DNA from 2 places in the Aneurinibacillus sp. UBA3580 genome. Region 2 is predicted to be linked to the other one. Evidence: riboswitches for the same ligand, from Rfam matches in the RefSeq annotation. Region 2 holds a riboswitch; the other holds the start of a gene.
What was found. A riboswitch is a leader RNA that binds a small molecule or an ion and turns the genes downstream of it on or off. The one in region 2 is predicted to bind lysine.
Positions count from the first base shown of each region.

Region 1 (4,187 bases), on a different contig from region 2:
CGCGGCCGGAGAAGTCATCTATGTCGGCAAAGCCAAAGTATTAAAAAATCGTGTCCGCTCTTATTTTACGGGCAGTCATGATGGTAAAACGCAGCGTCTCGTCCAGGAGATCGCTGATTTCGAATACATTGTTACATCCTCGCCGGTCGAAGCGCTTTTGCTGGAGTGCAACTTGATTAAGAAGCATGATCCTCGCTACAACGTTTTGCTCAAAGACGACAAAACGTACCCGTACATTAAAATTACGAATGAAGAACATCCGCGTCTTGAAATTACCCGCAAAGTTGTAAAAGACGGCGGCAAGTATTTCGGACCGTATGCCAATGCAGGAGCGGCCCAGGAGACGAAGAAGCTTCTGGATCGGCTCTATCCGCTGCGCAAGTGCAAAAATATGCCGAAAAGTGTTTGCCTGTACTACCATATGGGTCAGTGTCTCGCTCCGTGTGAATATGAAGTAGACTCAAAACAGTACGAAGGCATGATTGAAGAAATCTCCCGGTTTTTAAACGGAAATTACGGGGAGATTAAGCAAACATTGAAGCGGCAGATGGAGGCGGCGGCGGAAAACCTTGAATTTGAGCGTGCCAAGGAACTGCGTGATCAGATTCAGTATATTGAAGCCATTATGGAAAAGCAGAAAGTTACGTTCAGCGACAACGTTGATCGAGACGCCTGGGGCTATCATACCGACAAAGGCTGGATGAGCGTACAGGTATTCCATATTCGCCAGGGGAAGATGATCGAGCGGAATGTGGCATCTTTTCCCTTCTACGGAGAAGAGAATGAAGATTTCATTTCTTATGTTGTCCAGTTTTATCTTAAGGAGCATATCCGTCCAAAGGAAGTGCTGCTGCCTGTGAGCGAGGGAACGGATGGACTCGAAGAAGCGATTGAAACCAAATTGCTCGTTCCGCAGCGCGGACCGAAAAAGCAGCTGGTAGATATGGCGAAAGAAAACGCACGTATCGCCTTAGAAGAGAAGTTTGCCCTTATGGCACGCGACGAAGCCCGCACGATCCAGGCGGTGCAAAAGCTTGGTGAAGCGCTTGGCATCGGCTATCCGAAGCGGATTGAAGCGTTTGATAATTCGAACCTTCAAGGGGTGGACCCCGTTTCGGCGATGGTTGTATTTACTGATGGCAAGCCGGATAAGAAAGAATACCGTAAATACAAAGTGAACACAGTGAGCGGGCCGGATGATTATTCCACCATGAAAGAGGTAGTTCGCCGCCGTTACACGCGTGTGCTGAAAGAAGGATTGGAGTTGCCCAACCTTATCATTATTGACGGAGGAAAAGGCCAAATTGCGGCAGCGGTTGATATATTGGAAAATGAACTTGGGCTTTTTATCCCTGTATGTGGATTGGCCAAAGACGAAAAGCACCGGACCGCACAGCTTCTGGTCGGTAACCCGCCTATTCCTGTCGATTTAAAGCGGGACAGCAACGAATTCTATCTTCTGCAGCGTATTCAAGATGAAGTGCACCGATTCGCGATTACATTCCACCGCAACACGCGCAGCAAGACAATGTTTCAGTCGAAACTTGATGAAATTCCGGGGGTTGGAGAAAAGCGAAAGAAAATGCTCCTGAAGCATTTCGGATCCATTAAAAAAATGAGGGAAGCGACGGTAGACGAGTATCGTAATCTCGGGATCGGTGACAAACTGGCGCGGCAAATTCTTGAATATCTGCGTGAAAATACGGAAGCCGCAGCCGATAAATCCGAATAAAACGGTTGCCTTTCCAGTTGGCATGTGATACCATATACGAAAATTAAATATTCAAATCATCAACGCCTCACTGAACAAGGTGAGGTAGAGGCGCGAAGACCATGAGTACCCCGCTGGAGGAGCGAGAGTCCTGAGAAAGCGGATGAAAGGGGAATTCGCCGAAATGACAGAACGGATCTCGCCGCCTGTCGTTGGGTCTGCATTGAATAAGTGCAGGACTGTCACCGGACTATCATCCCGGATAGCCGGTGGAGTACTATCTCGCACAGGGAATTGGGAAGTGAGCGTTAGCTGTATTTGATCTGGATATATACAGACAACAGATAAGGCGAACGCCTCTGTTGTCTTTTTTATTTTCAGCGACATGACCTCTGGCCCTCTCAAACGTGCGGGGCATTCGAAACAAAGAGAAAAAGAATGAAAAGTTCGAGGAGGACACAAGAGATGAGTCTTATCGTACAAAAATTCGGCGGTACATCCGTTGGCACGATTGAACGGATTCAGGCGGTGGCCCGCCGCGTTTTATCCACTGTACAGTCCGGACATCAGGTGGTGGTTGTTGTTTCGGCCATGGGAAAGTCTACGGATGTTCTGGTGGATATGGCCAGGCAAATTACCGGTGAGCCGGATCCGCGTGAGATGGATATGCTGCTGACGACCGGAGAACAGGTATCTATTGCGTTGCTGACCATGGCCTTACAGGAGTTGGGGCAGAGTGCCGTATCAATGACCGGCTGGCAGGCCGGTATTACAACGGAAGAGGTCCATACGAAGGCGCGTATTACGCAGATTGATCCGACACCGCTTCGAGATGCGCTCGCCAAAGGGAAGGTAGTTATTGTCGCTGGATTCCAGGGTATTTCCTCTGACGGGCAAATTACGACGCTTGGGCGGGGCGGTTCGGATACGACGGCAGTGGCGCTGGCAGCAGCGCTTCAGGCGGATAGATGCGAGATTTATACTGATGTGGACGGTGTATATACAGCAGATCCACGCATTGTTTCTTCTGCAAGGAAACTGCCCTATATCTCTTATGATGAAATGCTTGAGCTGGCGACGCTTGGAGCCGGGGTTCTCCATCCCCGTGCGGTGGAATGCGCAAAGCAGCATCGTGTCTCTTTAACCGTTCGCTCAAGCTTTGGCACAGAAGAAGGAACCATGATTGGGGAGGAATCGAATATGGAGCAAGGGTTGGTTGTTAGCGGAATTGCTCACGATAAAAGCGTGGCGAAAATTACGGTAGCCGATATGCCGGCCAAATTGAATGCAATGTCCAGACTATTCGCCACACTGGCGGAAGAGCATATTAATGTAGATGTTATCGTACAAAGTGCTTATGAAGCTAATACAACGAATGTATCGTTTTCTGTAAGCGGTGAGGAAGTAAAACGGACGCTGGATGTTTTGCTTAAGCATAGGGAAGAACTTGAGTTTGGGTATGCGGTGGCAGAGGAAGACCTGGCCAAAGTCTCGATTGTCGGAGCCGGCATGATTACGAATCCGGGTGTGGCAGCCCGGATGTTTACCTGTCTGGCTGAGGCAGGCGTGGAGATTAAGATGGTGTCTACATCCGAGATTAAAGTTTCTTGCGTCATTCCGCTGGCTCAGATGGAAGCGGCGGTACGCAGCCTTCATACGTCCTTTGGACTTGATGCCAAAGAAGCTGCCATGGTATATGGAGTATAACAAACATAAAAAAGAGCTCGCCGTCTTTTGAACGGCCGGGCTCTTTTTTGACGTAACGGATCATTATGCGGTGATGTGGCTTTTGCGAAGGGAGGCCGGAAGAAGACCTGCCGCAGCGAGACGTCGGCGGACAAGCACTCCGATATAGGAAGCGACCGCAATCTTAACCAGGTCAGGCAGTACGAACAGCCCCATACCGAAAGCAAATGCCTGGTTCCACGGTAGGCTCAGTACGAATTTTAACTGAGTGACACCGCATGCATAGATGATGGCCAATCCGACTACATTCGCAAGCAGCGCGCGGAAAAATGTGATATCCTTGTTTTTAAGCAACGTACCCATGACGAACACGGCTATAACATATCCGATTAAGTATCCGCCTGTTTTGCCAACAATGATGCCGAACCCGCCGGAAAATTGGGCAAACACCGGTGCGCCTACAGCACCGAGCAGTAGATAGAGCAGAACAGCGATTGTTCCATAGCGTCTTCCTAGAATGATAGCGGTAAGCGCGATAGCAAAATTCTGGAGAGTAAAAGGAACCTGCGGAATAAATGAAAAAGAAATCTGAGCAAAAACCGCTGTTAGTGCGCAGAATAAGGCCGAAAGAATCATCATTTTCATGTTTTCGTTTCGCATGAGCTTTCTCCTTGTCTTATGTTAACCTATTATAATACTGAGTTTACAAAACGAACTTTCTTTTTGTCAATATTGACATTAGTCAGTAAAAAACGTAGTATTGAACTAACTCGCAGAAAGACGGAATACA
Region 1 covers NZ_DFMZ01000118.1:1,315-5,501, forward strand. Annotated here, with positions in the region: gene uvrC (excinuclease ABC subunit UvrC) at 1-1,732, shown strand, start outside; lysine riboswitch at 1,810-1,999, shown strand; gene B2899_RS16325 (aspartate kinase) at 2,177-3,418, shown strand; gene B2899_RS16330 (biotin transporter BioY) at 3,482-4,057, opposite strand.
Region 1: linked by a shared signal. The riboswitch ahead of B2899_RS16325 (aspartate kinase) and the one ahead of dapA (4-hydroxy-tetrahydrodipicolinate synthase) in region 2 are both predicted to bind lysine.

Region 2 (4,187 bases):
AGTGAGCCTTTTCCGTCATATGCGAGTGTGCTTTCAATGGCCCCCGCCCAAATCTGGTCCTTCCCTTTGTCCGTTATGGTGATTGTGCGGCTCTCCTGTTCCCAGCCCACTTCTTTTCCCAACGCTTCGCTGATGAATCGAATCGGTACGTAGGTTGTGCCGTTGTAAATCATCGATACCGGTACGTTCTCTTCACCGTTATTGAACGTGCCTGATTTCGTCTCCTGCCCGACTTTAATCGTCACGGGAGTTACATCCACCAAGATTTGCGTAAGTGCGGGTGCCGCGTAGCTGATTCCCGCCGTCATCACACTTCCCATTGCCAGACCTATCGCCATCGATTTGAGGTTTACTCTCTTCATTGTCTGTCCCTCCCAGCGTTGTTATTATTTTGACGGATGCAGGCTTCGTTACGTGTGCATTTTGCGTCGTTTCCCGTTCATCTTTCCGCGAAATTTTTGATACAATAAAGCGGTGAGGAGTGATACATAAATTATGAAGATAGGATCGCACGTTTCATTTTCCAAAAAAGGACTGCTGAACGCGGTAGAAGAAGCGATTAGCTACGGCTCTACCTCGTTTATGGTGTATACAGGCGCGCCGCAGAACACCCGGCGCAAACCGATGGAAGAACAATTCGTCGAAGAAGGTCTGGAGCTGATGAAGAAGTACGGCATCGATGATATTGTCGTCCATGCCCCGTATATTATCAACCTCGGCTCTTATAAACCGAACACGTTTGAACTCGCTGTATCGTTTCTACAGGAGGAAATTAAGCGCGCCGAATATCTGGGCGTCAAGAATATCGTTCTCCATCCTGGGGCCTACACCGACAAAGACGCCGAATATGGCGTCAACCGGATTGCGGAAGGATTGAATGAGGTGCTGCACACCGGGCAAACCGTCAACATCGCGCTTGAGACGATGGCGGGCAAAGGATCGGAGATAGGCCGCAGCTTCGAAGAATTGGCGGCCATTATCGACAAGGTGGAGCTGAACGATAAACTGACCGTTTGTTTCGATACGTGCCATACGCATGATGCGGGTTATGATATTGTCAATGACTTTGACGGTGTCATGGAACAATTTGACCGTATTATCGGACTGGATCGTCTGGCTGTATTCCATATTAACGACAGCAAGAACTTCCGCGGTGCGGCGAAAGACCGGCATGCGCCGATCGGATCAGGCCTTATCGGTTTTGATGCCATCAACTATATCGTCCACCATGAAGTCGCCAGGGACAAGCCGATTATTCTTGAGACGCCGTGGATCGGCAAAAACAAAGCCGATCAATCTCCGATGTATGAAGTAGAAATTGCGCTGCTGCGCGGTACGGTAAAAGAGCGTTTTACAGAAAACTTCCTGGATGACGTTGAACTGCTGACATCGTACTTCACCAAGGAAGGCATCGACCGGCGCGAGTATATCGTTCAGAACTGGGAATGGCTGCAGGACAAAAAATTAAAGAAAGAGGACCCGCGTGAACCGCTAGAGAAGCTGTTTGATACGGTAACCCGCGCGGAACTGCTGCCGGACGAGTCTGAGGAAGGCATTAACAAACGTATCATCGCCTGGCTGGCTGGCATAAACGCATAGTAACGTCTTCTAGCAAAAAACAGAGTCCCCGAAACGAAAGAAACACCCTTCGGTCGGACCGGCAAAACATCCGGGTATCTCGAAGAGGGAGACAGTTGCCGGTCTTTTTCTCCCTTCGGGCCCCACGCTCCACACGGAAAAAGCAACGGTCGGCACACGCCTCGCGAGTTTTTCCCGGTTTACGGATGGAGGGAAAGTATATGTTGCTTTATCACTATAAAGCAACATATACTTTCCTACACTATTAACAAAAGCCGCATTAACAAAAGCCGCTCCCGAAAGAGCGGCTTCTTGTTTTTATCTATTATTACTCTCTCCTACATCCTGCCTCTTACACTGTTGCCACTTCGACCTGCGGAAGCAGGTTTTTGACAAATTCACGTTCTTCTTCTGTCAGCTCGACCAGCGGCAGGCGTACGCCGCCGACATTTATCCCCTGCATGTTGAGCGCAGCCTTGACCGGTGTCGGGTTGGCTGTGATAAACAATCCTTCGAATACGGGTAGCAGTTTACGGTGCAGTGCGCTTGCCCTGGCGACTTCTCCGCCGGCAAACGCCTGAATCATCTCGCTCATCTCACGGCCAATCACGTGACTGGCTACGCTGATGACGCCTTTGCCACCCACGGACATACAGGGCAGTGTCATGCTGTCGTCACCGGTATACAATACGAAATCATCCGCCGTCTGCTCGATAATCTCAGACATCTGGCCCAGATCGGAGTTTGCCTCCTTAATAGCGAAAATGTTCCCTACATCGTTTGCAAGACGGATGGTCGTCTCCGCTTTCATATTAATAACGGAACGGCCCGGAATGTTGTACAATAAAACCGGAAGCTTCGTACTTGCGGCAATCGTTTTAAAATGCTGATACAAGCCTTCCTGGGACGGTTTATTATAATACGGCACCACCAGCATAACGCCGTCCACACCGCATTCTGCAGCCTTTTGTGTGAGTTCAATGGATGCAGCCGTGTTATTGCTGCCCGTCCCGGCAATGACCGGAATGCGGCCGTTTACAATTTCAACTACATGACGGAACAGGTTCACTTTTTCCTGCCCTGTCAATGTCGGGGACTCACCCGTTGTACCCGCCACCACCAGCGCGGTCGATCCGGTGGCAATCAAATGCTCAACCAGTCTTTCCGTTTGCTTCCTATCCACATTCAATTCCGCATCAAACGGCGTCACCATCGCGGTTACCAATCTTCCTAAATCAATCATCCCAATTCCTCCTCATCGTCGTGTCCAATGCGCGTCTCAGAAAAGGAACATACGGACCCGCGCCTACAAAAAATCCCCTAACCGGATGATTAGGAGAATACAGGCGAAAAAATAAAAACATCTACAACACGGGTCGTAGATGGACAATGAACTTCAAGCTCACCCCATCTCCGTATCTCCTGCAAGATAGCGCACCACGCGTAACCGGAACATACGCGTGACAGTTCTGTTCCTATTCGGATACAGCCCCAACCCGTCCGGCCGGAGAACCCGGACAAGCTTCGGCGGTCTTTCCTTTCCCCTGCGTTCACCGATGTTCTCCACATCTCCCGCAGCGTACTCTTAAATCCCGCGACCTCTACCCCATCAGAGCGTTGATGAGGCTTTATGAATATAAAGTTGTATTGATGTTAGTATAGTGAACTTCCCGCGCGAGGTCAAGGAGAAATTGGAGAGAAATTTCTATATTTCATCCCTTATTCTCTGCCCCATCTCTGACTATTTCCTCAAGGAACACTTCTACCAGCTTCGTCCGTTCCGCATGCGCCGGATAAATATAAGACAATCTGCGCAGAAACGAATCACCTTCAAGCGGCAGTTCGGCAATCTCTCCATGTTGCAGCGGTTTTTTCACCACCCAGCGGGACAGCAGTGTAATGCCGAGTCCCGCCGCCACTGCCTCTTTGACGGCCTGATTGCTGCTTAATGTAATTTTCTTCTTTACGCTAAGTCCATGCGTTCGGATGACATGCTCCGAATAGACACGGGTTCCCGAGCCTTCTTCCCGTACCACCCATATTTCATCATGCAGCGCATCCGGAGTAATAGGCCCGCGTCCCGCCAGCGGATGCTCTGTCGGTGCCACTAAAACCATTTCATCTTTCATGAATGGAACGATCCGCAGCTCTCTGTCGCTTGTCTGCCCTTCAATCAAACCAATGTCCATCTGCAACAGCTTGACCGCTTCCACAATGCGCTTCGTGTTGCCGATCGTTACCTCCACTTCCACATGCGGATAGCGGCGGCGGAAGTCTGCCAGCAGAACGGGCAGCACGTACTCACCAATTGTAAAGCTCGCGCCTATGTGAAGCTTTCCTGTGACCCGATGCTGGTGGGCGTAAATGTCCTCTTTTGCTTTTTCATATAGATTAAGCATCTGTTTCGCCCGTTCGTACAGTATCTCTCCTGCATGGGTTACATACAGGTGTTTGGGTGAACGGTCGATGAGCTTAGCCTGAAATTCGTGTTCAAGATGCTTAATATGCAGGCTAACGCTGGGCTGGGAAAGCCGCAGTTTCTCTCCGGCCCGGGTAAAATTCTTCTCTTCCACTACAGCGACGAATGTGCGCAGCGCATCGTAATGCAT
Region 2 covers NZ_DFMZ01000015.1:332-4,518, forward strand. Annotated here, with positions in the region: gene B2899_RS02620 (BsuPI-related putative proteinase inhibitor) at 1-362, opposite strand, end outside; gene B2899_RS02625 (deoxyribonuclease IV) at 493-1,599, shown strand; gene dapA (4-hydroxy-tetrahydrodipicolinate synthase) at 1,931-2,821, opposite strand; lysine riboswitch at 3,001-3,190, opposite strand; gene B2899_RS02635 (LysR family transcriptional regulator) at 3,291-4,187, opposite strand.